2 regions of the Streptomyces sp. NPDC003032 genome follow, and region 2 is predicted to be linked to the other one. Evidence: riboswitches for the same ligand, from Rfam matches in the RefSeq annotation. Region 2 holds a riboswitch; the other holds the start of a gene.
What was found. A riboswitch is a leader RNA that binds a small molecule or an ion and turns the genes downstream of it on or off. The one in region 2 is predicted to bind glycine.

Region 1: linked by a shared signal. The riboswitch ahead of gcvP (aminomethyl-transferring glycine dehydrogenase) and the one ahead of gcvT (glycine cleavage system aminomethyltransferase GcvT) in region 2 are both predicted to bind glycine.

Annotation. Positions count from the first base shown of each region.
Region 1 covers NZ_JBSFTT010000005.1:1,314-16,059, reverse strand. The annotation lists gene ACWDZ7_RS08670 (glutamate--cysteine ligase) at 1-66, opposite strand, end outside; gene ACWDZ7_RS08665 (hypothetical protein) at 554-1,153, shown strand; gene ACWDZ7_RS08660 (DUF5999 family protein) at 1,466-1,672, shown strand; gene gcvP (aminomethyl-transferring glycine dehydrogenase) at 1,815-4,703, opposite strand; glycine riboswitch at 4,905-5,003, opposite strand; gene ACWDZ7_RS08650 (PRC-barrel domain-containing protein) at 5,147-5,524, shown strand; gene ACWDZ7_RS08645 (DNA polymerase IV) at 5,706-7,163, opposite strand; gene ACWDZ7_RS08640 (MerR family transcriptional regulator) at 7,209-7,823, opposite strand; gene ACWDZ7_RS08635 (bifunctional nuclease family protein) at 7,996-8,469, opposite strand; gene ftsR (transcriptional regulator FtsR) at 8,600-9,343, opposite strand; gene ACWDZ7_RS08625 (FHA domain-containing protein) at 9,388-10,356, opposite strand; gene ACWDZ7_RS08620 (DUF881 domain-containing protein) at 10,439-11,266, opposite strand; gene ACWDZ7_RS08615 (small basic family protein) at 11,272-11,604, opposite strand; gene ACWDZ7_RS08610 (DUF881 domain-containing protein) at 11,601-12,500, opposite strand; gene ACWDZ7_RS08605 (sugar phosphate nucleotidyltransferase) at 12,591-14,746, opposite strand, start outside.
Region 2 covers NZ_JBSFTT010000026.1:39,835-54,580, forward strand. The annotation lists gene ACWDZ7_RS30355 (EF-hand domain-containing protein) at 1-4, opposite strand, end outside; gene ACWDZ7_RS30360 (GNAT family N-acetyltransferase) at 86-745, shown strand; gene ACWDZ7_RS30365 (alpha/beta hydrolase) at 820-2,397, shown strand; gene ACWDZ7_RS30370 (L-serine ammonia-lyase) at 2,407-3,807, opposite strand; gene glyA (serine hydroxymethyltransferase) at 3,967-5,226, opposite strand; gene gcvH (glycine cleavage system protein GcvH) at 5,238-5,618, opposite strand; gene gcvT (glycine cleavage system aminomethyltransferase GcvT) at 5,677-6,810, opposite strand; glycine riboswitch at 6,846-6,972, opposite strand; glycine riboswitch at 6,973-7,078, opposite strand; gene ACWDZ7_RS30390 (AAA family ATPase) at 7,222-7,941, shown strand; gene ACWDZ7_RS30395 (enhanced serine sensitivity protein SseB) at 8,011-8,790, shown strand; gene ACWDZ7_RS30400 (enhanced serine sensitivity protein SseB C-terminal domain-containing protein) at 8,942-9,715, shown strand; gene ACWDZ7_RS30405 (ABC transporter permease) at 10,024-11,028, shown strand; gene ACWDZ7_RS30410 (ABC transporter substrate-binding protein) at 11,131-12,924, shown strand; gene ACWDZ7_RS30415 (ABC transporter permease) at 13,094-14,095, shown strand; gene ACWDZ7_RS30420 (ABC transporter ATP-binding protein) at 14,092-14,746, shown strand, end outside.

The DNA.
Region 1 (14,746 bases), on a different contig from region 2:
GAGCTTCCTGCGGTACTGGTGCCGATCGGACAGGTCGAACGCGCCCGCCACGACCTTCTCACCCATCGAAGTGTCCCTCCTCGAATGGGCAGCCAAGGATCCGGCCGCTGCTGTGTACGGGGGATGATGCCCAGGCAATGTGATCGATAACGCCCCGCGGCGGCCCACCGGACAGTACGCTCGGTACCGTTGCCGCCAGGCACATTCGCCGGGCATGCGGCACGGTGAAGATTCCCTTCCGAAGGACCTGGTCAAAAGCACCGACGGGAATCGGCCGACCGCTCGGCCCGTGGAATACGAGGTCACCGAAGTGACGCCCATGTGAAATCGTGATAAAACCCTCGTAAAGACGACCTGATAACGCCTTGCCCGCAATATCGACCGCGTCTAGATGAAACATGCTTTGAACACGGCTCGTATAAACTCCGCACTCTAGGCAGAGAGTTGGCGCTCGCGGTCCCCCGGCCCCCGCCCCTCTGACCCAGAGCTGACAGCGCCGTCACGCACCTGCCCCCGCTCCACCGTGCCTGTCGAATGAGAGAGGCGACCCACCATGCCGCTGCACGTCCTCCCTGCCCCCGCCCCCGCCCTGCGCAGCGTTCTCGCGGCACTCGGTTCCCCCACAGCCGTACGCGAGGCGCGCACCCCGTCCCTGCGTGCCGCCCAGGGTTCCGTGAGCCCCGAACTTCCGTTGCCCGTGCACGTGTTGGGACGCACCACTCCAGAGGGCACCATTCCAGAGGGCGCCGCGCCCACCCGCCTCGCCGGCTGGCGCTTCATGATCCGCTGCGGGGAGCGCGCCCTCGCCGCGGCGGACACGATGCTCACCCCCGACGGCTGGGCCTTCTCGCACTTCTTCGAAGGCCCCTACATCGCCTCCACCGAACGGGCCCTGCGGCACGCCGAGGCCATGCCGATGCCCTGCCAGCCCCGGCTGCTCTCCGTACCCGAGCTCTACATGCTCACGCTCTGGCTGCACCGCGACTGCACGGACGACGGCACCGAGGCCCCTCTCTCCCCCACCGACCTGCTCGTACCCCTCGCGCCCGCCCCACCCGGCATCGCGGCCCACCGTCCCCACCGTGTCGCCGAGTTGCTCCCGGTCCTCGCCCATCGCCTGACGCCGTCGCCCCTGCTCGGCTCGCCCGCCTGACGTCGCCACGCCCCTCTTGTCGCACGTGCCCCGCCGCCCCTGGCGGCGGGGCATCGCGCTGCCCCCACCCAGGTGGACTAGCCCAGTCGGGCCACACCGAACCCCCCGAAGAGACACTGGAGTTGGGCTGAACCGTCCGGGCGGGTGATACGTCATTAAGCAGTAGGAACCGCTGCAGCAAAATCCCTGCGGATTGACGCCCGTGGGGCAACACTGGGACCGGACCGACTACAACGGGGGGCGGTTATGCATACCGCATCGAGCCACAGGACTGACGTCACAGCCATCTCACCGCAGCGAAAGAACCCTTCCATGTGCCAGCACCAACCACCGTGCCCGACAGCCGACTCCGCCGACCGGGAGGCCGCGCTCCTCATGGCGAGCCACCCGGAGCAGGGCTGGAGCCTGCTGTGCAACGGCGTCCTGCTCTTCGAGGACACCGGTGAGCTGCTGCCGGACGGCCAGATCATCGCCCCGCACCGACCGCTGGGCACCGACCAGATCATGACGGCCGCCTGATCACCACCGGCACACCCGCACGGACGTACGACCAGCACCACGCAGCACCGAACAACCGCACAGCGGAACGACCGAGGGGCCGGCCCGGAGAGAACTCTCCGAACCGGCCCCGACGCATGCCCGTGCCACACGGGCGCCGTCATCAGTCCTCGTAGGCATCCAGCGGCGGGCAGGAGCAGACGAGGTTCCGGTCGCCGTACGCCTGGTCGATACGGCGAACCGGCGGCCAGTACTTGTCCGACGCGGCGACACCGGCCGGGAAGACGGCCTCCTCGCGGCTGTAGCCGTGCTCCCACTCACCGCCGAGCGCGGCCGCGGTGTGCGGCGCGTTCCGCAGGGGGTTGTCGTCGGCGGCCCACTCGCCGGAGCCGACCTTCTCGATCTCCCGGCGGATGGCGATCATCGCCTCGCAGAACCGGTCGATCTCGATCAGGTCCTCGCTCTCCGTCGGCTCGATCATCAGCGTCCCCGCGACGGGGAACGACATGGTCGGCGCGTGGAAGCCGTAGTCGATGAGCCGCTTGGCGATGTCGTCGACGCTGACGCCCGTCGCCTTGCTGAGCGGCCGCAGGTCGATGATGCACTCGTGCGCGACGAGCCCGGCGGGACCGGTGTAGAGCACCGGGTAGTGCGGCTCCAGGCGCTTGGCGATGTAGTTGGCGGAGAGCACCGCGACCTGCGTGGCCCGCTTGAGCCCCTCGCCGCCCATGAGACGTACGTACGACCAGGAGATCGGCAGGATCCCGGCGGAACCCCACGGCGCCGCGGAGATCGGACCGACACCGGTGTCGGGGCCCGCGGCGGGCTGCAGCGGGTGGTTGGGCAGGTAGGGCGCGAGGTGCTCGCGCACACCGACCGGGCCGACGCCGGGGCCGCCGCCGCCGTGCGGGATGCAGAACGTCTTGTGCAGGTTCAGGTGCGAGACGTCGCCCCCGAAGTGCCCCGGCTTGGCGAGCCCCACCAGGGCGTTGAGGTTGGCGCCGTCGACGTACACCTGACCGCCGGCCTCGTGCACCGAGGCGCAGATGTCGGCGACGTGCTCCTCGAAGACACCGTGCGTCGAGGGGTACGTGATCATCAGCACGGCCAGCTCGTCGCGGTACTTCTCGATCTTGGCGCGCAGGTCCTCTATGTCGATCTCACCGTCATCGGCGGTCTTCACGACGACGACCTTCATGCCGGCCATGACGGCGCTCGCCGCGTTCGTCCCGTGCGCGGAGGACGGGATGAGGCAGACGGTGCGCTGCTCGTCGCCGTTGGCCCGGTGGTACCCGCGTACGGCGAGCAGCCCGGCCAGCTCGCCCTGCGACCCGGCGTTGGGCTGCAGCGAGACCTTGTCGTACCCGGTGACCTCGGCCAGCCGCTCCTCCAGCTCACGGATGAGGGTGAGGTAGCCCTGCGCCTGCTGGGCGGGCGCGAAGGGGTGCAGCTGCCCGAACTCGGGCCAGGTGACCGGCTCCATCTCGGTGGTCGCGTTGAGCTTCATGGTGCAGGAGCCCAGCGGGATCATGCCCCGGTCGAGCGCGTAGTCGCGGTCGGCCAGCCTGCGCAGGTAGCGCAGCATCGAGGTCTCGGAGCGGTACTGGTGGAAGACCGGGTGCGTGAGGTAGTCGTCCGTACGCAGCAGACCCTCGGGCAGCGTGTCGGAGACGGACGCGTCGAGCGCCTCTATGTCGGCCTCCACCCCGAAGGCACCCCACACGGCGGCAAGTTGCTGGCGCGTGGTGGTCTCGTCGCAGGCGAGTGAGACGTGGTCGGCGTCGACCCTGTGGATGTTGACGCCGCCTTCGCGGGCGGCCGAGACCAGCTCGCCGGCCCTGCCGGGCACGCGCACGGTCAGCGTGTCGAAGTACGCCTCGTGGACGACCTCGACGCCCCCGGCCTTCAGACCCGCGGCGAGCAGCGTCGCGTACCGGTGGGTGCGCCGCGCGATGGCCTTGAGCCCGTCGGGACCGTGATAGACGGCGTACATACCGGCCATGACCGCCAGCAGCACCTGCGCGGTACAGATGTTGCTCGTGGCCTTCTCGCGGCGGATGTGCTGCTCACGGGTCTGCAGCGCGAGCCGGTACGCCTTGTTGCCGTCGGCGTCGACGGAGACACCGACGAGCCGCCCGGGCAGGCTGCGCGCGAACTTCTCGCGCACCGCCATGTAACCGGCGTGCGGCCCGCCGAATCCCATCGGCACACCGAAGCGCTGCGTCGTCCCGACCGCGATGTCCGCGCCGAGCTCACCGGGCGAGGTGAGCAGCGTCAGAGCGAGCAGGTCGGCGGCGACGGTGACGACGGCACCGAGCTCGTGCGCCTGGTCGATCAGCGGCTTTATGTCGCGTACGACGCCGGAGGCGCCGGGGTACTGCATCAGCACGCCCACGACGCCGCGCTCGGCGACCTCGGCCGGGATGCCCTCGCTCAGGTCGGCGACGACGATCTCGACGCCGGTGGGCTCGACACGGGTCTGGATGACGGCGATGGTCTGCGGCAGCACATCGGCATCCACGACGAAAACGCCGTCCTTGACCTTGCCCATGCGCCGCGACAGCGCCATGGCCTCGGCGGCGGCGGTGCCCTCGTCGAGCAGCGAGGCCCCCGAGGTGGGCAGACCGGTCAGCTCGGCGACCATGGTCTGGAAGTTCAGCAGCGCCTCAAGGCGTCCCTGCGAGATCTCGGGCTGGTACGGGGTGTAGGCGGTGTACCAGGCGGGGCTCTCCATGACGTTCCGCAGAATGACGGGCGGCGTGAACGTCCCGTAGTACCCGAGCCCGATCATCGAATCGAGAACCTGGTTACGGTCCGCGAGCGAGCGCAGCTCGGCGAGAACCTCGGCCTCGGTACGGGCGCCCGGCAGCTTGAGCGCCTCGGCGTTCTTGATCACATCCGGCACCGCGGCGGCCGTGAGCTCGTCGAGCGAGCCGTATCCGACCTGGGCGAGCATCTTGGCCCGCGCTTCCGCATCGGGCCCGATGTGCCGCTGCTCGAAGGGGATGCCCTGTTCGAGCTCGGAGAGCGGGATGCGATTGGTGGCAGTCATTGCGGAGGCCTCCTGGTCTGCGCGACCTACGAGGGGTACCACGGCGTGGGTACCCGGACGGCCTCCCCCTCTGTCATCTCAACCTGAGAGCTTCACCGGGCGACACCTACGTCCTGCGTAGACGTCGTCCGACTTTCACCGTCGGTGAGGAAGGGATCCGAACGTGCCCGCCCGTACGCCCGCCCTGCTTTCCAGAGTGACCTCGTCCATGCGGTACGGGTGCCTGAGAGATTCCGGGGAGGATTTGCTCCTTCGGCGCCTCCGGAATCGTGACCCGGAGAGCTCTCCCGCACGGGGTCAGCAGCCATCCGTCAGCCTACCAGCGAGGAACACAGCCGTTCCCTCGAGTGGCCGCCTGCCCCGAAGTGCTCTTACGTAGGGAGTACGAGCGGACAAAGATGAGTTATGCCCACATCGGAGACCCGCGACCAGCTGGAGGGCCCGTGCAGACCGACATCGATCCGCGCAACCTGATCGGCCGCAAGGCGTTCGACCGGAACGGGGCCAAGATCGGCACGATCGACGAGATCTATCTCGACGACGCCACCGGCGCACCGGAGTGGGCCGCCATACGCACGGGCCTGTTCAGCCGCGACGCCTTCGTCCCCCTCGAACCGAGCGAACTGGTCGACGACGGCACCCTCCGCATTCCCTTCGACCGCGCCCTGATCAAGGACGCCCCCGACTTCGGCGTGGGCCGCCATCTCTCTCCCGCCCAAGAGCTCCAGCTCTACCACCACTACGGCCTGGACACCACGCTCCCCCACCCCCCACCCCCCGACCACAACTTCGGCCCCCTAACAGACCCGGACCCCTCCTGACCCCACACCCGACACGCCAGGACCAGTCCTGACACCACCCCACGGGCAGGCGTCGCAGACCCAGCCCGCGCTGAACTCCACACCCGCGGACAGATGGCGGCCCAGACCCGCCCTCAAACAGCGTCACCGAAGCCGCCCCCCGCTCGCCGCCGACCCTTCCTCCTGAGCCGACCTGGACCGACTACCCCGCACCCACGCCTCCCGTCCCAGTAGCCACCACCGCCCCCTCGCCCCGCACCCCCACCAGCGGCAACGGATCGGCCGGTGTCAGCTTCGGGTCGTCCGTTCTGAATGTCCGCACCCGGCCCGGTTCCGACCCCGGTGTCTCGAAGCGCACGGTGACCCGGCCCAGGCCGCTCCCCTGCACCCAGCCGTGCCCGTACTCGGTGTGCCGCACATCGTGCCCGGCCGCCCACCGCCGCTCCGGCTCCGGGGGCGGCACCGGCTCCTCGGCGCTCTCGCCGACCTCAGACCGCTCCCCGTGCACCGCTTCCCCGGGCACCGATTCGTCCACCTCGGCCCCGGTCTCCTCCGCAGCCAGCGCCAGCGCCTGCGCTTGCGCCTGCGCTTGCGCCTGCGCGAAAAGGTCCTCCTGCGTGTAGTCGGCGAGCCCCGTGACCCCGACCCCGAGCAGCCGCACCCCTCCCGTGGTGTCCACGGACTCCAGCAGCCGCGCTGCGGCCTCCCGCACCACCCCGGGGTCGTCCGTGGGGCCCCGCAGCGTCTCGGACCGCGTCAGCGTCGAGAAATCGAACCGCCGCACCTTCAAGACGATGGTCCGCCCCGAGTGCCCCGCAGCCCGCAGCCGCTGCACACACCGGTCCGCGAGCCGCGCGACCTCCGTCCTGACCCGCACCCGGTCATGGATGTCCACGTCGTACGTGTCCTCGACGCTGACCGACTTCGTGTCCCGCTCCGCCACCACGGGCCGCTCGTCGCGCGCCAGCGCCATCGCGTACAGGGAGACCCCGTGCGCCTTCCCGAGCAGCCGTACGAGCTCGTCCTCCCCTGCCTCCGCGATCTCCTCGACCGTGGTGATCCCGGCCCGCCGCAGGTGGTCCCCGGTGGCCGGCCCCACCCCGGGCAACGTACGCACCGACATCGGCCCCAGCAGCGCCCGCTCCGTCCCCGGCGCTATCAGCACGAGCCCGTCCGGCTTCGCCTCCTCCGAGGCGATCTTCGCCACCATCTTGGAGACAGCGAGCCCCACCGACCCCGTCAGCCCGGTCGCGGCCCTGATGTCCACCCGCAGCCGCTCCCCCACCGCCCTGGCCGACGCCTCGTCGTCGGCGACACCACCCGCCTCCAGGTCCACGAAGGCCTCGTCCAGACTGAGCGGCTCCACCAGCGGCGACAGCTCCCGCAGCAACGCCATCACCTGCTCGCTGACCTCGCGGTACAGCCCGAAGCGAGGGACGAGATACGCGGCGTTCGGCGCCAGCCGCCGCGCCTGCCCCATCGGCATCGCCGAGTGCACACCGAACCGCCGCGCCTCATAGCTGGCGGTGGCCACGACACCCCGCGGCCCGAGGCCGCCCACCACGACGGCCTTCCCGCGCAGACTCGGCTTCGCGGCCTGCTCGGCGGACGCGTAAAAGGCATCCATGTCCAGATGCAGAATCGTCGGCGCGCTTCTCACATCTCCGATGCTGCCCTACGCCACTGACAATGCCCCGACGACGGCTCAGACCGCCCTGTTGCGCCGCCTGGCCAGCTCGTCGGCGGGGTTGTGCCCGACGAGCGTCTCGCCGGTGTCGACGCGCTCTCCGTGCAGCTGGGACAGCGCCGCCTCGACGTCACGCCACACCACACCCACGGCGATCCCGAAGATCCCCTGGCCGCCCTGGAGCAGCTCATGGACCTCGCTGGACGACGTGCACTCGTAGACCGTCGCCCCGTCGCTCATCAGCGTCATCCGCTCAAGATCACGGAACCCGCGCTCCCGCAGATGCTGGACCGTCGTACGGATGTTCTGCAGCGATACCCCGGTGTCCAGGAACCGCTTGACGACCTTCAGGACGACGACGTCCCGGAAGCTGTAGAGCCGCTGGGTACCGGAGCCACCGGCGGCACGCACACTGGGCTCGACCAGGCCCGTCCGGGCCCAGTAGTCGAGCTGCCGGTATGTGATGCCCGCGGCCGCGCACGCAGTCGGACCGCGGTACCCGATCTGCTCGGAATTCTCGAACGTCGCGTCCCCGCTCCCCTGGACCGCCATCGGATTCGGAGAGTGATCGGCCGCGCTGCCGTGAAACGGGTACGGACCACCCACCGCCGTACCGTCGCCGCTGCTTCTCACGCCGACCTCCGTCCTTGACCTGCCTGCACGACGGTAGGCAGTCACCAGGGGCTCGTCAACGATCGCCACACTCGCCACGCCGAGTGATAATCACCCTGAGAGTGGTTTCCCGCACCTCGCCGCGGGGAAAGGCTAACCGAATGGTCCGAAGCGGGCCGCCGGGAGCGCCGGCTCACTGGCTGTTGGTACCGAAGTCCTCGGGCGAGATCTGGTCGAGGAACTCGCGGAACTTCTCCACCTCGTCCTCCTGCTCGTCCGGGATCGCGATGCCGGCGTCGTCCAGAACACCGTCACTGCCGTAGATCGGCGTGCCGGTGCGCAGCGCCAGCGCTATGGCGTCGGACGGCCGCGCGCTCACCTCCACCCCGCTGGCGAAGACCAGTTCGGCGTAGAAGACCCCTTCTCGCAGGTCCGTGATGCGCACTTCCGAGAGCTCCTGGCCCACCGCGTCCAGCACGTCCTTGAACAGGTCGTGGGTCAGCGGCCGTGCGGGTGCCATGCCCTGCTGTGCAAAAGCGATGGCGGTCGCCTCACCTGGACCGATCCAGATGGGGAGGTACCGGTCGCCTCCCACTTCACGCAGGAGCACGATCGGCTGGTTGGAGGGCATTTCGACCCGGACACCTACGACGTCGAGCTCGTTCACACAGCAACCCTAGGACGTGGCCGGCAGGTTTGGGTAGTCGGGCACCCGCCGAGTACCGGCCGGGGACTCCGCGAGTGCCCTCCGAATGCCCGTTGAATCGGGGCGGTATCAGGGAGGAATCGGGACGGAATCAGGGCAGTCTGACCCCGAGCGCGGTCTGTACGAGGGCCGAATGCAGCCTCCCGGTGAGACCCGCCAGCTCTCTGGTACGGGCCTCGGCATGGGCCCTGGTCTGCGGATTGCGGTGCCGCCGCAGCGGCGCGACCACCTGGTCGACGAGCCCGGCCTCCCGGTCCGCGGCGGCCTTCATGGCCCGCAGATGGCGTGGCTCGATTCCGAACCGGCCGAGTTCGACGACGAGGGAGGCGACCGTGACGGCCTCCGCGTCGTAACCGCCGTCCGGCAGCTGCGCGACCAGCCCGTACGTCTCCCACTCGGCGAGCTGCCCCTCGTCGATCTCCGCGACGGCCAGCAGCTCGTCACGGCCCACACGGGCCGCCGTCGGCCCCTCGGGTTCGCCCGGGCCCTCGACACCGCCGCCGTCCCGCTGGCGCCCCGGAGAGGGCAGCGGAGCCCGCTCGCCGCGCTCCAGCGCCTCCAGGTGCTCACGGATGACCTTGAGCGGCAGATAGTGGTCCCGCTGCATCCTCAGGACGTGACCGAGCCGCTCGACATCCTGCGGGCTGAACTTCCGGTAGCCGGAAGGCGTGCGCTGCGGCTCGATGAGCCCCTCGGACTCCAGGAAACGAATCTTGGAGATCGTGACCTCGGGAAACTCGTCGCGCAGCATGTTCAGCACGGTGCCGATGCTCATCAGTCGACGGTCCGCGGCGGCGGTGCCGGTACCGGCACCGCCCCTCGGTGTTTGAAGCATGGACCTTCCATGGGGGTGCCCCCGGACGGAGTCCGGGGGGAGGGTCAGATGCCGACGCTGCGCTGGCTGGCGTAGAAGACCAGCCGGTACTTACCGATCTGCACCTCGTCGCCGTTCGACAGCGCGACGGAGTCGATGCGCTCCCGATTGACGTACGTGCCGTTCAGGCTGCCCACGTCGGCGACGGTGAAGGAACCGTCCTGGACGCGGCGGAACTCCACGTGGCGACGCGACACCGTCACATCGTCCAGGAAGATGTCGCTCTGCGGGTGACGGCCCGCCGTGGTCAGCTCGCCGTCGAGCAGGAAACGACTGCCCGAGTTCGGCCCGCGACGCACGACCAGGAGCGCCGAGCCGAGCGGCAGGGCGTCGACGGCCGCCTGCGCCTCCGGAGAGAGCGCGGGAGACGGGGTCTGACCCGTCGTCTCCGCGTCGTAGGCCTCCAGGCCCGAGATCGAGATCGTCGAGGTCGTCTCGGACGCGCGCTCCGGCGCCGCTCCGGGACGCAGCGGCGCACCGCAGTTGGAGCAGAACCGGCTCGCCTCGGCGTTGCGGTTCCCGCACCTCGTACACACCAGGGCCATGGACGGGTCCTCCTGCCGCGGCTGCCCTGCAGGGGCATTGGATGCGTACGGGCCGGGCGTAAACCCTCCACCCGTACTTGAGGTTGACGGTTCTCCGAAACCTATGCGGCCGGGACCGGCAGGGTCAACAGACGACGCGCCCTGTCCGCCCGAAATGTCACCACCTGGACCAGCCACCTGGTCCCGGAACATGGGGCGCTCGCCGCCCTGCTCCTCGGCCTCTCCATGGCGTGGGGCACGGTGACGGGCAGTAGCGGGATTGCCGCTGTCCTCACGTGCACTCTTGCCGAACAACTTCGCAAACAACTTCACGGGCGATTCCCCTTGACCGAAACAGACCCGCCCGTGGGGCAGGACGAACCCTGATTGCACACACCGGCATTCATCGGTGAACCAGACATCCTCACAACGTCCGTATCCACCAAACAGTTTCCACCACGCACCACGCTTCCGGTGCGCCGACCCCCCGCAACCTCATGCCCTCGCCTCGCCGCCTCCATGCGCCCGCCCCTCACTGCGAGGACGACCGAGCGTAGTCAGGCCGCTTCGCGGGTCGCAAGGCGCTCACGACGATCTTCTCCGAGCGTGTCACGGTGACCGTGGCCTGCTCCTTCTCCAGAGTCTGCACCACACCCCCGGGGATGTTCAGCGCAGGTTCCAGATCCTGCGGCTTACCGATCACCTTGAAGAGGTACGGTTCGCCGACCTTGCGGCCGTCCACCTTCACGCCACCGCCGTCGGCGTCCGACAGATGGGTGCTCGCCACCACGCGTACGTCGTTGATCTGGATGGCCTCGGCGCCGGCGGCGCGCAGCTCCTGAATAGCGTCGAGCAGCATGTCCGCCTCGATCGCCCCCTTCTTGTCCTTGATGGCAAGCGTGATGCCGGGCCCCTGGGCCGCCACCGTGCCCGCCAGGATGCCGAGTTGCCGCTCCCGCTCGACCGTCTGCTTGCGCGCCTCTTCGGCCTGGTCCGAGCTGTTCTCCAGCCCGGTCCGCTGCTCCTCGAGACGCCGCTTCTCTTCTTCCAGACGCTGAGTACGGTCATCCAGTTCATCGAGGATGCGTACGAGATCTTCTTGCCGCGCGCCACGCAGCGCACTGCTGTCGTTGTTCGACCGCACCTGAATGGCAAGGCCGAGACCCAGCACGAAAAGCAGCAGGGCGACGATGAGTTGAGGCCGGGTCACCCGGGGCGGCCACAGGCCCTTGACCAGCCGCTGACGGCCGGTGAGCCCCGGCTTCCCGGAGGCCGGTGGAGCGGCGGCCTCGGGCTCCGCCGGGACCTCCTCGGGGAGTTCCTTGCGGCGGTGGTACTCGGGCGTCTCGTCAGCGCTCATCGGCGTCACGCCCTGAAGATGTGCCGTCGGATCGCGGCGGCGTTGGAGAAGATCCGGATACCGAGGACCACGACGACGCCCGTGGACAGCTGCGCGCCGACGCCCAACTTGTCACCGAGGAACACGATCAGCGCGGCCACCACCACGTTCGACAGGAACGACACCACGAAGACCTTGTCGTCGAAGATGCCGTCGAGCATCGCGCGCAACCCGCCGAACACGGCGTCGAGAGCCGCGACCACGGCGATCGGAAGGTACGGCTCGACCACCGCCGGAACCTCGGGCCGAACCAACAATCCGGCCACGACTCCCACGACGAGGCCCAGTACGGCGATCAAGATGTGCCCTTTCCTGCTTTCGGCTCTGCTGTACGTACGGTCACACTCGGCGCTGCGGGCAGCCGGAGCTCCTCCGACACGGAGATGCTGGTCCGGATGTCGAAGTTCTCCTGCAGGGCATGCAGATACCGACCGTCGCTGCTGTTCTGGAACCGGGTGCTCAAGCGTTTCCCGTCCCCCACCGCGAGCACCGTATACGGCGGCACCAGCGGCCGGTTGTCGACCAGTATCGCCTCACCCGCGGCCCTGATCGCCGACAGCGCCGTGAGCCGCTGGTCGTTGATCGAGATCGCCTCGGCGCCGGACTCCCACAGGCCGTTGACGACCCGCTGCATGTCGCGGTCGCGCACCCGCCCGGTGTCGGAGAACCCGGCGCTCTCGCGCGGCCCGCCACCGCCCTGGTCGGCTTCCTTCTTGTCGTCCACCACGAGCTTCACGCCGGGCCCGTGGACTTCCGTGGCACCGGAGAGGAGACCGACCAACTCGCCCTGGCTGCCGCCGTGCTTCTTCAGCGCGGCCTGCTGCCGCTCGCCCACGTCGTCGCGGAGCTCGTCCACGTCGTCCTCGAGCTTGTCGGCGCCGGCCGTCGCCTCTTCGACGCGGTCGATGAGCTCCTCGCGCTCCTTGGCGAGCACCGGCGCCGCTATACGTGCTTGCGCGGCCCCCACGGTGACGACGAGCGCGGCGAGCACGAGCCCAGCGGCGAGCCCCAGTTTGGCCCGCAGCGGGCGAGGGACACCACTGTCCCCTCTGGCCTTCTTCCTGGCCGCCGCCTCCGCGTACCCCTCGTCCAGGCTGTGGTCCATGACGGTGGTGAGCAGCGACATGGACGCGTCCGGACGCCGGGGGCGGGAGGAGGTGCTCCGAACGGGGGGCTGCTGCGGCATGCCGCACATCGTCGCACGTCGCGGGCGTTACCTCCGAATGGCCCCACCGGCGCGCCGGGCAGCACCTGTTGTGGGTACTGTCCGGCGCGCCGGACACGGTCAGCGGCCGGCGCTGTCCACCACCGTGGCCCACTCGTCGAGCAGCGCCTGGGCGGACGCGTCATCGGGACCCTCGGCCCACAGATGGGTGACGGCCTCGGCCGGGTCCGGCAGCACGAGCACCCAGCGCCCGTCGGCCTCCACGACCCGCACACCGTCGGTGGTGTCCACGGACCGCTCCCCGGCCGCCTCCACCACGCTGCGCATCACGAGCCCCTTGACGGCCCACGGCGTCGCCAGATCGCGCCGCAGCACATGGGCTCGCGGGATACGCGCGTCGATCTGGCTCAGGGTGAGCTGAGTACGCGCCACCAGCCCGATGAGCCGCACGAACGCGGCCGTTCCGTCGAATACGCCGCTGAACTCGGGCACGATGAACCCGCCACGCCCGTCGCCACCGAAGATGGTCGACTCCCCGCGCCCCACTCGCGTCAGATCGTCCGGCGACGTGGTCGTCCAGTCCACCTGTGTGCCGTGGTACGCGGCGACCTGCTCGGCGATGCGCGTCGTGGTCACCGGCAGCGCCACCCGCCCGCTGCGCCGCTCGGCGGCCACCAGGTCGAGCATGACCAGCAGGGCCCGGTCGTCCTCGACGATCCGCCCCTTCTCGTCCACCAGCGAAAGCCGCTCGCCCACCGGGTCGAACCGCACCCCGAAGGCCGCCCGTGCCGACGCCACGATCTCGCCGAGCCGCACAAGTCCGGAGCGGCGCGTGTCAGCGGTCTCGGTGGGCCGCGACTCATCGAGCCCGGGATTGATCGTCAGCGCGTCCACCCCGAGCTTCCCGAGCAGACTCGGCAGCACCAGTCCGGCGCTTCCGTTGGACGCGTCGACGACGACCTTCAGCCCCGACTCGGCGATCCCCGTGGTGTCGACATTCCGCAGCAGGGACCCCGTGTAGGAGTCGAAAACGCTCGACGGGAAGTGCAGGTCGCCGATCTCACCGGGGAAGGCCCGCCGGTACTCCTGGCGCGCGTAGACCCGGTCCAACTTCCGCTGACTCGCCTGGGAGAGGTCCGCTCCCTCTCCGTCGAAGAACATGATGTCGACGGAGTCCGGCACCCCGGGCGTCGTCCGGATCATGATCCCGCCGGCGCTGCCGCGAGCCGTCTGCTGCCGCGCGACCGGCAGCGGCACGTTCTCCAGGTCTCGTACGTCGATGGCGCTGGCCTGCAGCGCCGAGATCACCGCCCGCTTGAGCGCTCGGGCGCCTCGCGAGTGGTCACGCGCGGTGGTGACGGTCGCACCCTTCTTCAGGGTCGTCGCATACGCCCCCGCAAGCCGCACGGCGAGCTCCGGCGTGATCTCCACATTCAGGATCCCGGACACACCACGGGCCCCGAACAAGTGCGCCTGGCCGCGGGACTCCCAGATGACGGACGTATTGACGAACGCGCCCGCCTCGATCGTCTTGAACGGATAGACCCGCACATTGCCCTGGATGATCGATTCTTCGCCGACGAGACACTCATCGCCGATGACCGCACCATCCTCGATGCGGGCGGCCCGCATGATGTCAGTGTTCTTGCCGACGACACAGCCCCGCAGGTTGCTGTGCTGGCCGATGTAGACGTTGTCGTGCACGACGGCCTTGTGCAGGAAAGCGCCGTCCTTCACCACGACGTTCGAGCCCACCACGGTGTGCTCACGGATCTCGACGTTCGCCTCGACCTTGGCGTAGTCCCCGATGTAGAGGGGCCCGCGCAGCACGGCGTCAGGGTGCACTTCCGCGCCCTCGGCGACCCACACGCCGGGCGAGATCTCGAAACCGTCGAGCTCGACGTCGACCTTGCCCTCCAGCACGTCGGCCTGCGCCTTGCCGTAGCTCTCGTGCGTGCCGACGTCCTCCCAGTAGCCCTCGGCGACGTACCCGTAGATGGGCTTGCCTTCCTTCATGAGCTGCGGGAAGACATCGCCGGACCAGTCGACCGGCACATCCGCCTCGACGTAGTCGAATACCTCGGGCTCCATCACATAGATGCCCGTGTTCACCGTGTCGGAGAAGACCTGCCCCCAGGTCGGCTTCTCAAGGAAGCGCTCGACCTTGCCTTCCTCGTCGACGATGGTGATGCCGAACTCCAGCGGGTTCGGTACGCGCGTCAGACAGACGGTGACAAGCGCGCCCTTTTCCTTGTGGAAGTTAATCAGCTCGGTGA
Region 2 (14,746 bases):
CCACCGGATCCACCCCTTCTTGGTGCACTACTGACGGGGGTTAGGGTAACGGCCGTCCCGGGACCAGATCACAAGGAGTACGCCCATGGCCAGTGCCTCTGCCGAGCTCGGGGCCATCCTCGACGCCGCCGCACGCGGCGATTTCCCGCCACCGGACGGCACCACCACCGTCGTACCGCAGTCCGGCCACCGCGACGCGGGCGTGATCGCCTTCACGGCGCACTCCGTCGTCTTCACCGACGAGGACCCCGGGTGGGTGCGGTCCACGCTCGCCTCGCTCGACTGCGATCCGCTGGCGGCCACCATGAGCGCGCGCTTCCACGGCGCCTTCCTGGAACGGACGGGACGTACGACGGACACCATCGACCTCCTGACCGCCGCCACCGCCCGGCCCGGCGCCCCCGACCCGCGCCTGGAGCTGCGCGAGCTGGACGACCCGGACCATCCGCGCGTCGTCCGGGCCCGCAAGCGCCGCGACGACGTACGGGTGTGGGCGGCGGCGGGCGGCGGTGTGCTGGTCCTCGGCCGGGGCGTCGCGGGCCGCTGGGAGACATCGATCGAGGTCGAGGAGGACGTACGCCACCGGGGCCTCGGCCGCGCGCTGGCGAGCGCGGCACGGCACCTCATACCGGACGGTGACGTGGTGTGGGCGCAGCAGTCACCGGGCAACGCGCGCAGCGTCCGGACCTTCCAGGCGGCGGGCTACCGCCCGGTGGGCTCGGAGGCGCTGTTCTTCGCGCCCTGACCCACGCGAATGGCCGCGCCGCAGCTGTGCCCCGCCGTCCCGCCGCGCCCCGCAGGCCCCTAGGAGGAGCCCCCTTGAACCTCGCACCCCGCCTCCGCCGCCCCGCGCCCCTCGCCCTGGTCGCCCTCACCACCGCGCTGGCGCTCGTCGGCTGTACCGCGGGGAGCGGCGCGGAGCCCGGCGGGAACAAGGACGTTGATCCCGCCGCCCGGGCCGACCTCAAGCGCTTCTACGGCCAGAGGCTGACGTGGCACCGGTGCGGCGACGGCCTCCGCTGTGCCCGCCTCACCGTGCCCCGCGACTACGCCCACCCCGAGAACGGCAAGACCTTCGTCCTGCCGGTGGCGAAGGCGGCCACGGCGGCGCCCGGTGAACGCATCGGCTCGCTCGTCTACAACCCGGGCGGCCCTGGCGCCTCCGGAGTGAGCGACCTCACGTCGGACAGCGGCGAGGTCTTCAGCGCCGGGGTGCGTGCCCGCTTCGACATCGTCTCCTTCGACCCGCGGGGCGTAGGCGGCAGCCGACCCGCGGTGAAGTGCGCGGAGGCCGACGACGAGGACGGGTCGGACGGCGCCCCGGACCCCATCAGCCCCGAGACCCGTGACCAGCGCCACCGCGCCCTCGCCGTGGCGCACGCCGGCGCCCTGGCGTGCGTGAAGGGCAGCGGCGGCATCCTGCGCCAGGTCGGCACCGAGGACGCGGCCCGCGACATGGACGTCCTGCGGGCGGCCCTCGGCGACCGGAAGCTGACCTTCATGGGCTGGTCCTACGGCACGAGCCTCGGCACCTCGTACGCCGAACAGTTCCCGCACCGCGTCCGCGCCCTTGCCCTGGACGGCGCCATCGACCCCTCCTTGACCTGGTCGGAGCGGGCCGTCAGCCAAGGTGCGGGCTTCCGCGGGGCCGTCGAGGACTACGCCGAGCACTGCGCGGACATCGCGGGGGACAGCTGCCCCGGTGTCACCCCGGAGGAGATATCGGAACTGATCGACGAGCTGTACGAGAAGGCGGCGCGCGAGCCGCTGCCGGTCACCGACGGCACGGCGTACGAAGTGGACGCGCGGACGCTGCTCGACGTCGTCACGGCCGCGATGTACAGCCCGGAGGACGACTGGGAACCCCTGTCCGACGCACTGCGCGAGGCCGCGGACGGCGACGCCACCCGCATCGCCGAACTGGCGGAGGGCCCCAGCACGGGCACCACCACCAGCACCGCCACCAGTTCCAGGACCAGCGCCGACAACGAGGACGAGGCCCTCCTCGCCGTCAGCTGCCTGGACACCCCCCACCCACGCGGCGCCCGCCCCTACTGGGACGCCCTCGCCACCGCCGACAAGGCCGCCGGCGTCTACGGCACGTCAAGCGTCGTCGACGAACTCACCTGCAAGGACTGGCCCGCCGGCACCCAGCACCCGCACCGCGTCCGCGCCGGGGACGGCGTCCCACCCGTCCTGGTCGTGGGCACCACGGGCGACCCGGCGACACCGTACGAGGAGGCGGAGAGCCTCGCGGACCAGTTCCCCGGCGGCATGCTCCTGACGTACGAGGGCGTGGGCCACACCGCGTACGGCCGCGGCAACGGCTGCGTCACGGACGCGGTGGACGACTACCTCATCGACCTGAAGCGGATCCGCCCCGACACGACCTGCTAGCCCAGCTCCTCAGCACTCGATGATGTTCACCGCGAGCCCACCCCGAGCCGTCTCCTTGTACTTGACGCTCATGTCCGCGCCGGTCTCCTTCATGGTCTTGATGACCTTGTCGAGGGACACCTTGTGGGAGCCGTCGCCCCGCATCGCCATCTTCGCGGCCGTCACGGCCTTCACGGCCGCCATGCCGTTGCGCTCGATGCACGGGATCTGGACGAGGCCGCCGACCGGGTCGCAGGTCAGGCCGAGGTTGTGCTCCATGCCGATCTCGGCGGCGTTCTCGACCTGCTCGGGGGAGCCGCCGAGGACCTCCGCGAGGGCGCCGGCCGCCATCGAGCAGGCCGAGCCGACCTCGCCCTGGCAGCCGACCTCGGCGCCGGAGATGGAGGCGTTCTCCTTGAAGAGCATGCCGATCGCGCCCGCCGCGAGCAGGAAGCGGACCACGCCCTCGTCCCTCTCCTCCTGGGAGGAGCCGCCGGGCACGAAGTTCATGTAGTAGTGCAGGACGGCCGGGATGATGCCCGCCGCGCCGTTCGTCGGGGCGGTCACGACGCGGCCGCCCGCGGCGTTCTCCTCGTTCACGGCCATGGCGTAGAGCGTGATCCACTCCATCGAGCGGGCCTGCGGGTCGCCCTCGGCGCGCAGCTGGCGGGCGGAGTTCGCCGCGCGGCGGCGGACCTTCAGGCCGCCCGGCAGGATTCCCTCGCGGGACATGCCGCGGGAGACGCACGCCTGCATGACCCGCCAGATGTCGAGGAGGCCCTCGCGGATCTCCTCCTCGGTGCGCCAGGCCTTCTCGTTCTCCAGCATCATGGCGGAGATGGACAGCCCGGACTCCTGGGCGAGCCGCAGCAGCTCGTCGCCGGTGCGGAAGGGGTACTTGAGGACGGTGTCGTCCGGCACGATCGGGTTCTCGCCCGCCGCGCCCTCCTGGTCCAGCACGGTCTCGTCGACGACGAAGCCGCCGCCCACGGAGTAGTACGTCTTCTCCAGGACGAGGGCGCCCTCACGGTCGTACGCGAAGATCGTCATGCCGTTGGCGTGGTACGGCAGGGCCTTGCGGCGGTGCAGGACCAGGTCCTCGTCGAAGTCGAAGCCGATCTCGTGCACGCCGAGGAGGTTGAGGCGTCCGCTGCTCCTGATCTCGTCGACGCGGCCGTCGGCGCTCTCCACGTTCACCGTGCGCGGCGACTCGCCCTCCAGGCCGAGCAGGACGGCCTTCGGGGTGCCGTGCCCGTGGCCGGTCGCGCCGAGCGAGCCGAACAGCTCGGCCCGTATCGCGGTGGTGTGGGCCATGAGGCCCTCGTTCTTGAGGCGGCTCGCGAACATGCGAGCGGCGCGCATCGGGCCGACCGTGTGGGAGCTGGACGGGCCGATGCCGATCGAGAACAGGTCGAAGACCGAGATGGCCACGGAGGACTCCAAGGGTTATTGGTAGACGCCGTTGTCTGCCGGGGTGGTGCAGAAATCGGGGCGTGCGCCGGGCATGAGCGGGGGCACCGCGCTCACTGTGTTCACTTCCAGTGTGCGTGGTGCCCCGACGTTACGTACGAAGGAAAGCGTACGAAACCACTACAGGTTGGGGTACAGGGGGTGCTTGTCGGCCAGGGCCGAGACCCGGGCCTTCAGGGCGTCCGCGTCGAAGCCCGGCTTGAGGGCCTCGGCGATGATGTCGGCGACCTCACGGAAGTCGTCCTCCTGGAAGCCGCGCGTGGCGAGCGCCGGGGTGCCGATCCGCAGGCCCGAGGTGACCATGGGGGGCCGCGGGTCGTTCGGGATCGTGTTGCGGTTGACCGTGATGCCGACCTCGTGGAGGCGGTCCTCGGCCTGCTGCCCGTCAAGGTCGGAGTCGCGCAGGTCCACCAGGACCAGGTGCACGTCCGTGCCGCCGGACAGGACGTCGACGCCGACGGCCTTGGCGTCGTCCCGGACCAGGCGCTCGGCCAGGATGCGGGCGCCGTCCAGGGTGCGCTGCTGGCGCTCCTTGAACTCGTCCGAGGCCGCGACCTTGAAGGAGACGGCCTTCGCCGCGATCACGTGCTCCAGCGGGCCGCCCTGGAAGCCGGGGAAGACCGCGGAGTTCAGCTTCTTCGCGAAGTCCTTGTTGCGCGCCAGGATGATACCGCCGCGCGGGCCGCCCAGCGTCTTGTGCGTGGTGGAGGTCACCACGTCCGCGTACGGCACCGGGTTCGGGTGCAGACCGGCGGCGACGAGACCGGCGAAGTGCGCCATGTCGACCCACAGGTACGCGCCGACCTCGTCGGCGATCCGGCGGAACTCGGCGAAGTCCAGCTGACGCGGGTAGGCGGACCAGCCCGCGATGATCACCTTGGGGCTGTTCTCCTTGGCCAGGCGCTCGACCTCGGCCATGTCGACCAGGCCGGCCTCGTCCACGTGGTACGGGACCACGTTGAACTGCTTGCCGGAGAAGTTCAGGCGCATCCCGTGGGTGAGGTGGCCGCCGTGCGCCAGGTCGAGGCCGAGGATCGTGTCGCCGGGCTGGGCGATCGCGAAGAGGGCGGCCTGGTTGGCGGAGGCGCCGGAGTGCGGCTGGACGTTGGCGTACTCGGCGCCGAACAGCTCCTTGACGCGCTCGATCGCGAGTCGCTCGGCGACGTCGACGTGCTCACAGCCGCCGTAGTAGCGGCGGCCGGGGTAGCCCTCGGCGTATTTGTTGGTCAGGACGGTGCCCTGGGCCTCCATGACGGCGACCGGAGCGAAGTTCTCCGAGGCGATCATTTCGAGGGTCGACTGCTGGCGGTGGAGCTCGGCGTCGACGGCGGCGGCGACGTCCGGGTCCAGCTCGTGGAGAGGGGTGTTCAGAAGCGACATCGGGGAGATCCTTAGCTGCCGGAGAACTCGGTGTACTCGTCCGCGGAGAGCAGGTCCTTCGGCTCCTCCGTGGTCCGGACCTTGAAGAGCCAACCGCCCTCGAACGGCGCGGAGTTCACCAGCGACGGGTCGTCCACGACGTCCTGGTTGGCCTCGACGACCTCGCCGGTCACCGGGGAGTACAGGTCGCTGACCGACTTGGTCGACTCCAGCTCGCCACAGGTCTCGCCCGCGGTCACCGTCTCGCCGACCTCCGGAAGCTGCACGAAGACGACGTCACCGAGCGCGTTGGCCGCGTGCTCCGTGATGCCGACCGTCGAGACGCCCTCCTGGGCGTCCGACAGCCACTCGTGCTCCTTGCTGTAACGCAGCTGCTGGGGGTTGTTGCTCATGACCTGAATTCTCCTGTACGCGGGTGGGTGCTGCGGAACGGGAAAGATGTGCGGGGGGTCACTTCTGACGCTTGTAGAACGGCAGCGCCACGACCTCGTACGGCTCGTGGGTGCCCCGGATGTCCACGCCGACGCCCGGCGTGCCCGGGGCGGCGTGCTCCGCGTCGACGTACGCCATGGCGATCGGCTTGCCCAGCGTCGGGGACGGGGCGCCGGAGGTGACCTCGCCGATGACCTCGCCGTCCGCGACCACGGAGAAGCCCGCGCGCGGGACGCGGCGGCCCGAGGCGATCAGGCCGACGAGCTTGCGCGGCGGGGCGGACTCGGCGCGCTCGGCGGCGGCCGCGAGCGCCGCGCGCCCCACGAAGGTCTCCGCCTGCGACGTCTTCTCGAACTTGACCACCCGGCCGAGCCCGGCGTCGAACGGCGTCAGCTCGGCGGTCAGCTCGTGCCCGTACAGCGGCATGCCCGCCTCCAGGCGCAGCGTGTCGCGGCAGGACAGGCCGGCCGGGACCATGCCGACGGGCGTGCCCGCCTCCATGAGCGCGTTCCACAGCTTCTCGGCGTCACCGGGAGCGACGAACAGCTCGAAGCCGTCCTCGCCGGTGTAGCCCGTGCGGGCGATCAGTGCGGGGACGCCCGCGACAGTGCCGGGCAGGCCCGCGTAGTACTTCAGGCCATCCAGGTCGGCGTCCGTGAGGGACTTCAGGATGCCGGGGGACTCGGGGCCCTGGACGGCCAGCAGCGCGTACGCGTCGCGGTCGTCGCGGACCTCCGCGTCGAAGCCGTCGGCGCGGGCGGTGAGCGCGTCCAGCACGACCTGCGCGTTGGAGGCGTTGGCGACCACCATGTACTGGGGGGCCTCGGCCTCACCGAGGCGGTAGACGATCAGGTCGTCCAGAATGCCGCCGTCCTCGGCGACGATCATGGTGTAGCGGGCGCGGCCGACACCGACGGAGCCGATGTTGCCGACCAGCGCGAAGTTCAGGAAGTCCACGGCCTCAGGGCCGGTGACGGTGATCTCGCCCATGTGGGAGAGGTCGAAGAGACCGGCCTTGGCGCGCACGGCGTTGTGCTCGTCGCGCTCGCTGCCGTACCGCAGCGGCATGTCCCAGCCCGCGAAATCGGTCATGGTCGCGCCGAGCGCCCGATGGACGCCATCGAGTGCGGTCAGACGGGGGGCAGTGCTCATGAAGGGAACTCCCAGGGCATGACGGGCGAGGTCGATCCTCCCCATCTGTCATCGGAACCTGAGAGGTTCGCCGAGAGCGTCCCGATCTTCGAGAGGATCGGGGGCCCGCCGGCTTGCACCTTGGGTGGGGCCGACGGCTGCCGGCCCGCTTTTCAGATGTGCCTCGCCCGCGCGGTACGGGGCCTGAGAGATTCAAGGGAGGGACTTGCTCCTTCGGCGCCCCAGCACGTCGTACGACGGCTGCCGGGGACTCTCCCGCGCGGATTCAAACGGCCGGTATGGAGTTGGCGGGCACATCATTGCACGCGGCGCGGGCCAGGGGGACTGGTGGTCCGACTCGCGGTCAGGGAATTCCCTTGTGCCGCATTACCTTCTCTTTACACTTGCCGGGGAAAGCAGTACGTGACCGCTATGGGGAGGCCGATCACGGTGCGCAGCAGGACGAGTGTGTACGCCACGACCACTTACGCCACAGGCAGCTACGCCACGACCACGGGAGTGGCGCTGCCGAAGCAGGCTGCCGCCCCGGTCCGGGAGGGCTGCGGCCCGCACCCCGTGGCCGTCGTCCGCGATCTGCGGCAGCGGGCCGGCCACAGCCCGCACCGCCTCACCTTCGACGAGGGCGACCTGGTCGTCGTCTCCGGGCTGCCCGGTGGCGGAAAGTCGACGCTGATGCGGCAGGCCGTGACGGGGCCCCGCATCGACTCCCAGGACACCCGGGACCGCTGGGCCCGCCGGATGCCCCGCCTGCTGCCGTACGCGGTCTACCGCCCCCTCGTCCGCCTCGCGCACTACGCGGGCCTGCGCCGCGTCCTGCGCTCCGGGGCCGGCGTCGTCGTACACGACTGCGGCACCCAGCCCTGGGTGCGCCGCTGGCTCGCCCGTGAGGCCGCCCGGCGCGGCAGGACACTGCACCTGCTGCTGCTCGACGTGCCCGCGGACACCGCCCTCCAGGGCCAGCGCGAGCGCGGCCGGGGCGTCTCCCGGTACGCCTTCGCGCGCCACCGCAGAACGGTCGGCCGGCTGGTGGGCGCCGCCGAGCGCGGCGACCTGCCGCGCGGCTGCGGCTCGGCGGTGCTCCTGGACCGTGCGGCGGCGCAGGTGCTGCGGGGGATCGCCTTCGACCGCTGAGGGCGGCCGACGCTAGGGTTCAGCCGCAGGCAGAGGGCAGCAGAGCGGTCGCGAGCAGGGGTTGGACAGATGGACTTTCCGGCGCAGGCACACGCCCATCCGTACGGCGGATGGCCGGGCAACGAACTCGAAGAGGTCCTCGCGGCCTCCCTCGGCGGCCCCGCGTCGGCGGGCGCCCGGATCGTCGAGGTCCTCGGGCGCAGCCGGATATGGATCCCGCTGCCGAACGGCGGCGGCCCCGACAGCGCCACCCTGGACCTGCCGACCCTGGAGATCGACGGGCAGGCGTACGTCCCCGTCTTCACCTCCGAGCAGCAGTTCCGCCAGGCCCTCGGCGACGCGGCGGACCGCATGGGCTGCACGGTGGCGCCCGCCGTCGAGTTCGCCCGCGGGCTCCCGCCGCAGCTGGGCATCGCGCTGAACCCGGACGGCACTGTCGGGGCCCCGCTGCCGCCGCCCGCCGTCGCCGAGCTGTGCCGGGCCGGACGCACCCCGCTGGACGGGCCCGCGGCCGGCGGCCGTGTCCGCCTCTTCGAGCCGGACTGGAAGGAGGACCCCGTGGACTTCCTGGCCGCCGCCGGCACGGAGTTCGAGGCGACGGGCGTCGTGCTCACCGCGCGCCGCTGCCTGGCCGCCATCGAGACGGACGAGCCGACCCTCTTTGTCGGCGTCGAGCTGTCCACGTGGGAGGGCGCCGCCCGCGACCTGCCGATGGAGGCCCTGGGCCGCGCCCTCGGCCGGGTCCCGGTGGGCTGGCCGGTGAACCTCGTCCTGCTCGACGTGGCGCAGGACCCGGTGGGCGACTGGCTGCGCGCCAAGGTGCGGCCGTTCTACCAGCGCCAGGCCTGAGCCCGCACCGGTCCGGGCGAGACGTTGGGCGAGTCCCTGGGCGAGACGCTGAGGCGCGTACGTCAAGTCCGCGCCCAGATCGCCGCTTAAGCTGGTTCCATGGCCCGGCCGGGCACATGTTCTCGGGTTCTTGGTGAAGGGGCGGTTACGGGTGAGTGCGTCGGGCACGGCTGCGGCCGGGCAGATCGAGCAGATGCTGCGCCAGGTGACGCCGGGGCGTTACGACGCGTACGAGGCACTGCTGCGCGCGCTCGCCGCCGACCAGGTGTGGATGCTGCTCTGGCACGGCCAGGCCGGCTCCCCCGACGCCCAGTACGGGAACATGGAGGTCGAGGGCCTCGGCTACGCCCCCTGTGTGACCTCCGCCCAGGAGCTGTCAGCCAGTGGCTGGAACCGCAGCTATGAAGTGGTGCGCGGCGTCGACGTCTCCCGCACCCTCTACCCCGACCACTACGGCCTGTGGCTGAACCCGCACGCCCCCGGCGGCGGCGTCGGCATCCCCTGGCTCGATCTGCGCCGCATCGCCACGGGCCTGGACCTGCTGCCCGCGGGACCGCTCAGGCTCACCGAGCCGAGCATCGAACTCCCCCAGTTCTACGCCCTGTTGACGCAGAACGCGCACCGCACCCCCGCCGTGCGCTCGCTGCGCCGCGCCTGGGTGCAGCCCGCGCTCGGTGCGCCGTATCTGGCCATCGGCCTCGACGTGTACGACACGTCGCCGCCGTCGGTCGACGCGGTGCGCGCGATGATGCGGCAGTCCATCGCCGCCGTCCCGGAGGGCCTGCCTGTCTCGACCGTCGCGATGTCCGACGACTACGACCCGGTCGCCATGTGGCTGCGGGCCAACGCCCGCCCGTTCTACGACCGCGAGGCCCAGGCGGCCCCGGCGCCCGCGGGCGGGTATGGCTACCCCGCGCAGTACTGACCGGTACTGAGCAGCTCGAACGGACACGATGTCCGTTCTGATGCAGGTGGGGCCCTATGGACCCCCGTGCAGTCTTGCACCCCAACTGCCCCGTGTTCGCCCCTCGTTCACTCGCGTCCGCATAACGGAACACCTCGATCAGCATCACGGTTGCGCATCCATTCCCCGTCAAGTCTGGTAACAGATCACGACGTGGATGAAGACTCCCGCTCCAGGGGCTTTCGCCCCCTGGGTACGACGGACTGATCACGTCGCTACAGCGGCAAGTGCGGGCCGGTCACCACCGGTTGAGAGGGGTCCCTGCCACGATGACGGCACCATTGCATGACACACCTGCGGACGCGGACCCGACCGAGGACGTCGCTCCCGCAGTTGGTGCAGGGGTGAAGAAGGTCGAGGGCCGTTCCCTCAAGCAGATCGCCTGGAACCGCCTGAAGCGGGACAAGGTCGCTCTCGCGGGCGGCATCACGGTGGTCGTCCTGGTCCTGGTCGCTGTCTTCGCCCCCCTGATCGTCAGCCTGCTGGGCCATCCGCCCAACGACTTCCATCAGGAGAAGCTCGACGAGCTGACGAACCTCCCCAAGGGCGCGCTCGGCGGCATGAGCAGCGACTTCCTCTTCGGGGTCGAGCCCAACAAGGGCCGTGACGTCTTCAGCCGCATCGTCTACGGCGCGCGGATCTCGCTCCTGGTGGCGTTCCTCGCCGCCATCGTCGCCGTGGTGCTCGGCACGCTGTTCGGGATCATCGCCGGTTACTTCGGCGGCTGGGTCGACGCGCTGATCAGCCGCGTGATGGACGTGCTGCTCTCCTTCCCGCAGCTGCTCTTCATCATCTCCCTCGTCTCCGTGCTCCCCGACGACCTGCTCGGCCTGACCGGCTCCAGCGTGCGCGTCGCGATCCTCGTCCTGGTCATCGGCTTCTTCGGCTGGCCCTACGTCGGACGGATCGTCCGAGGCCAGACGCTCTCGCTCCGTGAACGCGAGTACGTCGAAGCGGCCCGCAGTCTCGGCGGCGGCAAGCGCTACATCCTCTTCCGCGAGCTCCTGCCCAACCTGGTCGCCCCGATCACCGTCTACGCGACGCTGATGATCCCGACCAACATCCTCACGGAAGCGGCCCTCAGCTTCCTCGGCGCCGGTGTGCGGCCGCCGACCGCCTCATGGGGTGGCATGCTGCGCGACGCGCTCGAAACGTACGAGCACGACCCGATGTTCATGGTCTTCCCGGGTGTGACGATCTTCATCACGGTCCTGGCCTTCAACCTCTTCGGTGACGGGCTGCGGGACGCGCTCGACCCGAAGGGGACGCGTTAGAAGTCCTCGACCGACTTGCCCCTGCCGCATGTCAGGTGGCTCTATCCATGGTTCTCCGGCAGCTCAAGGCCAAGGACCGCGAATCTCGGAGGTTACGAGAAAATGCCCACAGTTTCCTCGAAACGACGGCTCACCGCTGGTGCGGCCCTCGTCGTCGCGGCGCTGGTGACCACCACGGCCTGTGGCAGCGGTGACGGTGACGGCGGTGACGGCGGCAAGGGAGCCGGTTACAACGCGGCGCTCGACAAGGTCGCCAACGCGTCCAAGAAGAAGGGGGGCACGCTGAGGATGGTCGGCAAGCAGGACCTCGACTCCGCCGACCCCCAGCGCGCCTACTACGGCATGTCGTGGGACTTCATGCGCTTCTACACCCGGCAGCTGGTGTCCTACGACACCAAGCCGGGCAAGGCGGGCACGAAGCTGGTCCCGGACCTCGCCACCTCCAACGCCAAGATCTCGGACGACGGCAAGACCTACACGTACAAGCTGCGTGATGGCCTGACCTGGGAGGACGGCTCCAAGCTGACCTCCAAGGACGTGAAGTACGGCATCGAGCGCGCCTGGGCGACGGACACCATCACCGGCGGCCCCGGCTACATCAAGCAGACGCTCGACCCCAAGAGCAAGTACAAGGGCCCTTACAAGGACACCTCGAAGCAGGGCCTCGACGCGATCGAGACGCCCGACGACCAGACCATCATCTTCAAGCTGCCCAAGCGCAACGGCGACTTCGAGCAGTTCCTGGCGATGCCGAGCGGCTCCCCGGTGAAGGCGGCCAAGGACACCAAGGCCAAGTACACCCAGCGTCCGTTCTCCTCCGGCCCCTACAAGTTCCAGCAGTACAAGGCCGGCAAGAAGATCGTCCTGGTCCGCAACGACAAGTGGAAGAAGTCCTCGGACCCGATCCGCGCGGCGCTGCCCGACAAGATCGACGTGACGATCTCCGCCAACCTGGAGGAGAACGACAAGAAGCTGATGGCGGGCGACTACGACGTCGACCTCAACGGCACGGGCATGACCCAGTCCGGCCGTGTCACTGCTGTCACGGACCACAAGGACAGCGTGGACAACATGCACACGTCCTTCGTGCGTTACGTCGCGCTCGTCCACACGGCGGAGCCCTTCAACAACGTGCACTGCCGCAAGGCAGTCTTCTATGCCACGGACTTCGCCGGACTGCAGCAGACCCGAGGAGGCAAGGTCGCGGCCGGCGACGTCGCCAACAGCACGTTCCCCGTGGCGATCCCGGGACACAGCGACTACGACCCGTACGGGGTTCTGAAGCGCAGTGCTCTGAAGGGCAAGGCCAAGGAGAAGGCAGACGCGGAGTCCCGGGCCAAGGCCAAGGACGAGCTGAAGCAGTGTGGCAAGCCGAACGGCTTCAGCACCAAGCTCACCGCCCGCAACAACAACCCGGGCGAGGTCGACGCCGCTGAGGCACTGCAGGCCCACCTCAAGAAGGTCGGCATCAACGTCGAGGTGGACGCACTGGACGGCGCCGACACCTCCAGCATCACCGGCTCGCCCTCCGTCGTGAAGAAGCGCGGCTACGGCATGACGATGAGCGGCTGGGGCCCGGACTTCCCGTCCGGCCAGGGCTACGCGCAGCCGCTGTTCGACAGCCGCTTCCTGATGCCGACCGGCAACTACAACGAGTCGCAGATCAAGGACAAGAAGGTCGACGCGCTCTTCGACAAGGCGATCGCCGAGACAGACCCGGCCAAGGCCGGCGAGATCTACAAGGAACTCGACAAGCGGATCCTCGACAACGCCGACTGGATGCCCTTCCTCTACGAGAAGAACATCACCTGGCGCGGGCCGCGGCTGACCAACGCCTACATGTCCGACGCCTACAACGGCCGTTACGACTACGTCTCGCTCGGCGTCGTCAAGTAACAAGGCTCGCATGACCCGTAGCTGATCGACTGATCGACTGATCCACACCTCTGGTCGATCGACCGTCTCACCGCCGCCGAATCCCGCCAGTCCGAAGGGCAGGTGATGGCCCGGGGCGATGGCCGGGACTCCTCACAAGGGGGTCCCGGCCACCGCCGGGCCGCGCACAGTGCTTGCTTATCTCATCCGGCGCCTGATCGCCGTCGTCATCATGGTGCTGGTCGTACTGCTCGCGACCTTCACCGTCTTCTTCATGCTGCCCAAGTGGGCGGGACAGGACATCGCCGTCCTCTTCGCCGGCAAGGCGACCGGTGCCGAGCAGATCGAGGGCATCCGGACCAAGCTGGGACTCGACGACCCGCTCCTCGTCCAGTTCTGGGACTTCATCAAGGGCATCCCGATGGGGCGCGACTACGTCAACGGCAGTGACGTCACGCACTGCCCGGCGCCCTGCTTCGGCTACTCCTTCCGCACCGAGGCTCCCGTCTGGGAGACCCTCAAGGAAGCCCTGCCCGTCACCGGCGCGCTCGCCGCCGGTGCCTGTGTGCTCTGGCTCGCCGGCGGTGTCGCCACCGGTGTGATCTCCGCGCTGCGGCGGGGCACCATCTGGGACCGGGCCGCGATGACCACCGCCCTCGCCGGTGTCTCGCTCCCCGTCTTCTTCACCGGCATGATCGCGATGGGCATCTTCGTCCACCAGCTCGGCTGGGTGAAGATCGCGGACAGCCTCAGCACCGACGACTCACCCGGCGTCTGGCTCCAGACGCTGATCCTGCCGTGGATCGTGCTCGCCTTCCTCAACGCCGCGATGTACGCCCGCCTCACCCGCGCCACCATGCTCGAAGTACTCGGCGAGGACTACATCCGCACCGCCCGCGCCAAGGGCCTCGGCGAGGTCACCGTCATCCGCAAGCACGCGCTGCGCTCCGCGATGACGCCGATCCTCACCGTCTTCGGACTCGACCTCGGTGTCCTGATGGGCGGCGCGGTGCTCACCGAATCCACGTTCAACCTGCCGGGGCTCGGTCTGGAGGCGGTCAGGGCCATCAGCAGCAAGGACCTGCCCGTCATCCTCGGCGTGACCCTGTGCGCGGCGCTCGCGATCGCCGTGGCCAACCTCGTCGTCGACCTCATGTACGCCGTCATCGACCCGCGAGTGAGGCTGGGATGACCGAACTTTCCAAGAGCGGGGCCGCGGTGGGCGAGCCCGTCGTCGGCTCGCCCGCCCCCTCCGCCTTCCTGGAGGTGCGCGACCTCAAGGTGCACTTCCCGACCGACGACGGCCTGGTCAAGTCCGTCGACGGACTCGACTTCCAGCTGGAGAAGGGCAAGACCCTCGGCATCGTGGGCGAGTCCGGCTCCGGCAAGTCGGTCACCTCGCTGGGCATCCTCGGCCTGCACACCGCCGGCCAGTACGGCTCCCGCAGGGCGCGGATCTCCGGGGAGATCTGGCTCAACGGCACGGAACTGCTGAGCGCCGCCCCCGACGACGTACGCAAGCTGCGCGGCCGCGAAATGGCGATGATCTTCCAGGATCCGCTCTCCGCGCTGCACCCGTACTACTCCATCGGCAAGCAGATCACCGAGGCGTACCGGGTCCACAACGACGTCGACAAGAAGGCCGCCCGCAAGCGTGCCATCGAGATGCTCGACCGGGTCGGCATCCCGCAGCCGGACAAGCGCGTCGACTCCTACCCGCACGAGTTCTCCGGCGGCATGCGCCAGCGGGCGATGATCGCCATGGCGCTGGTGAACAACCCCGAGCTGCTCATCGCGGACGAGCCGACCACCGCCCTGGACGTCACCGTCCAGGCGCAGATCC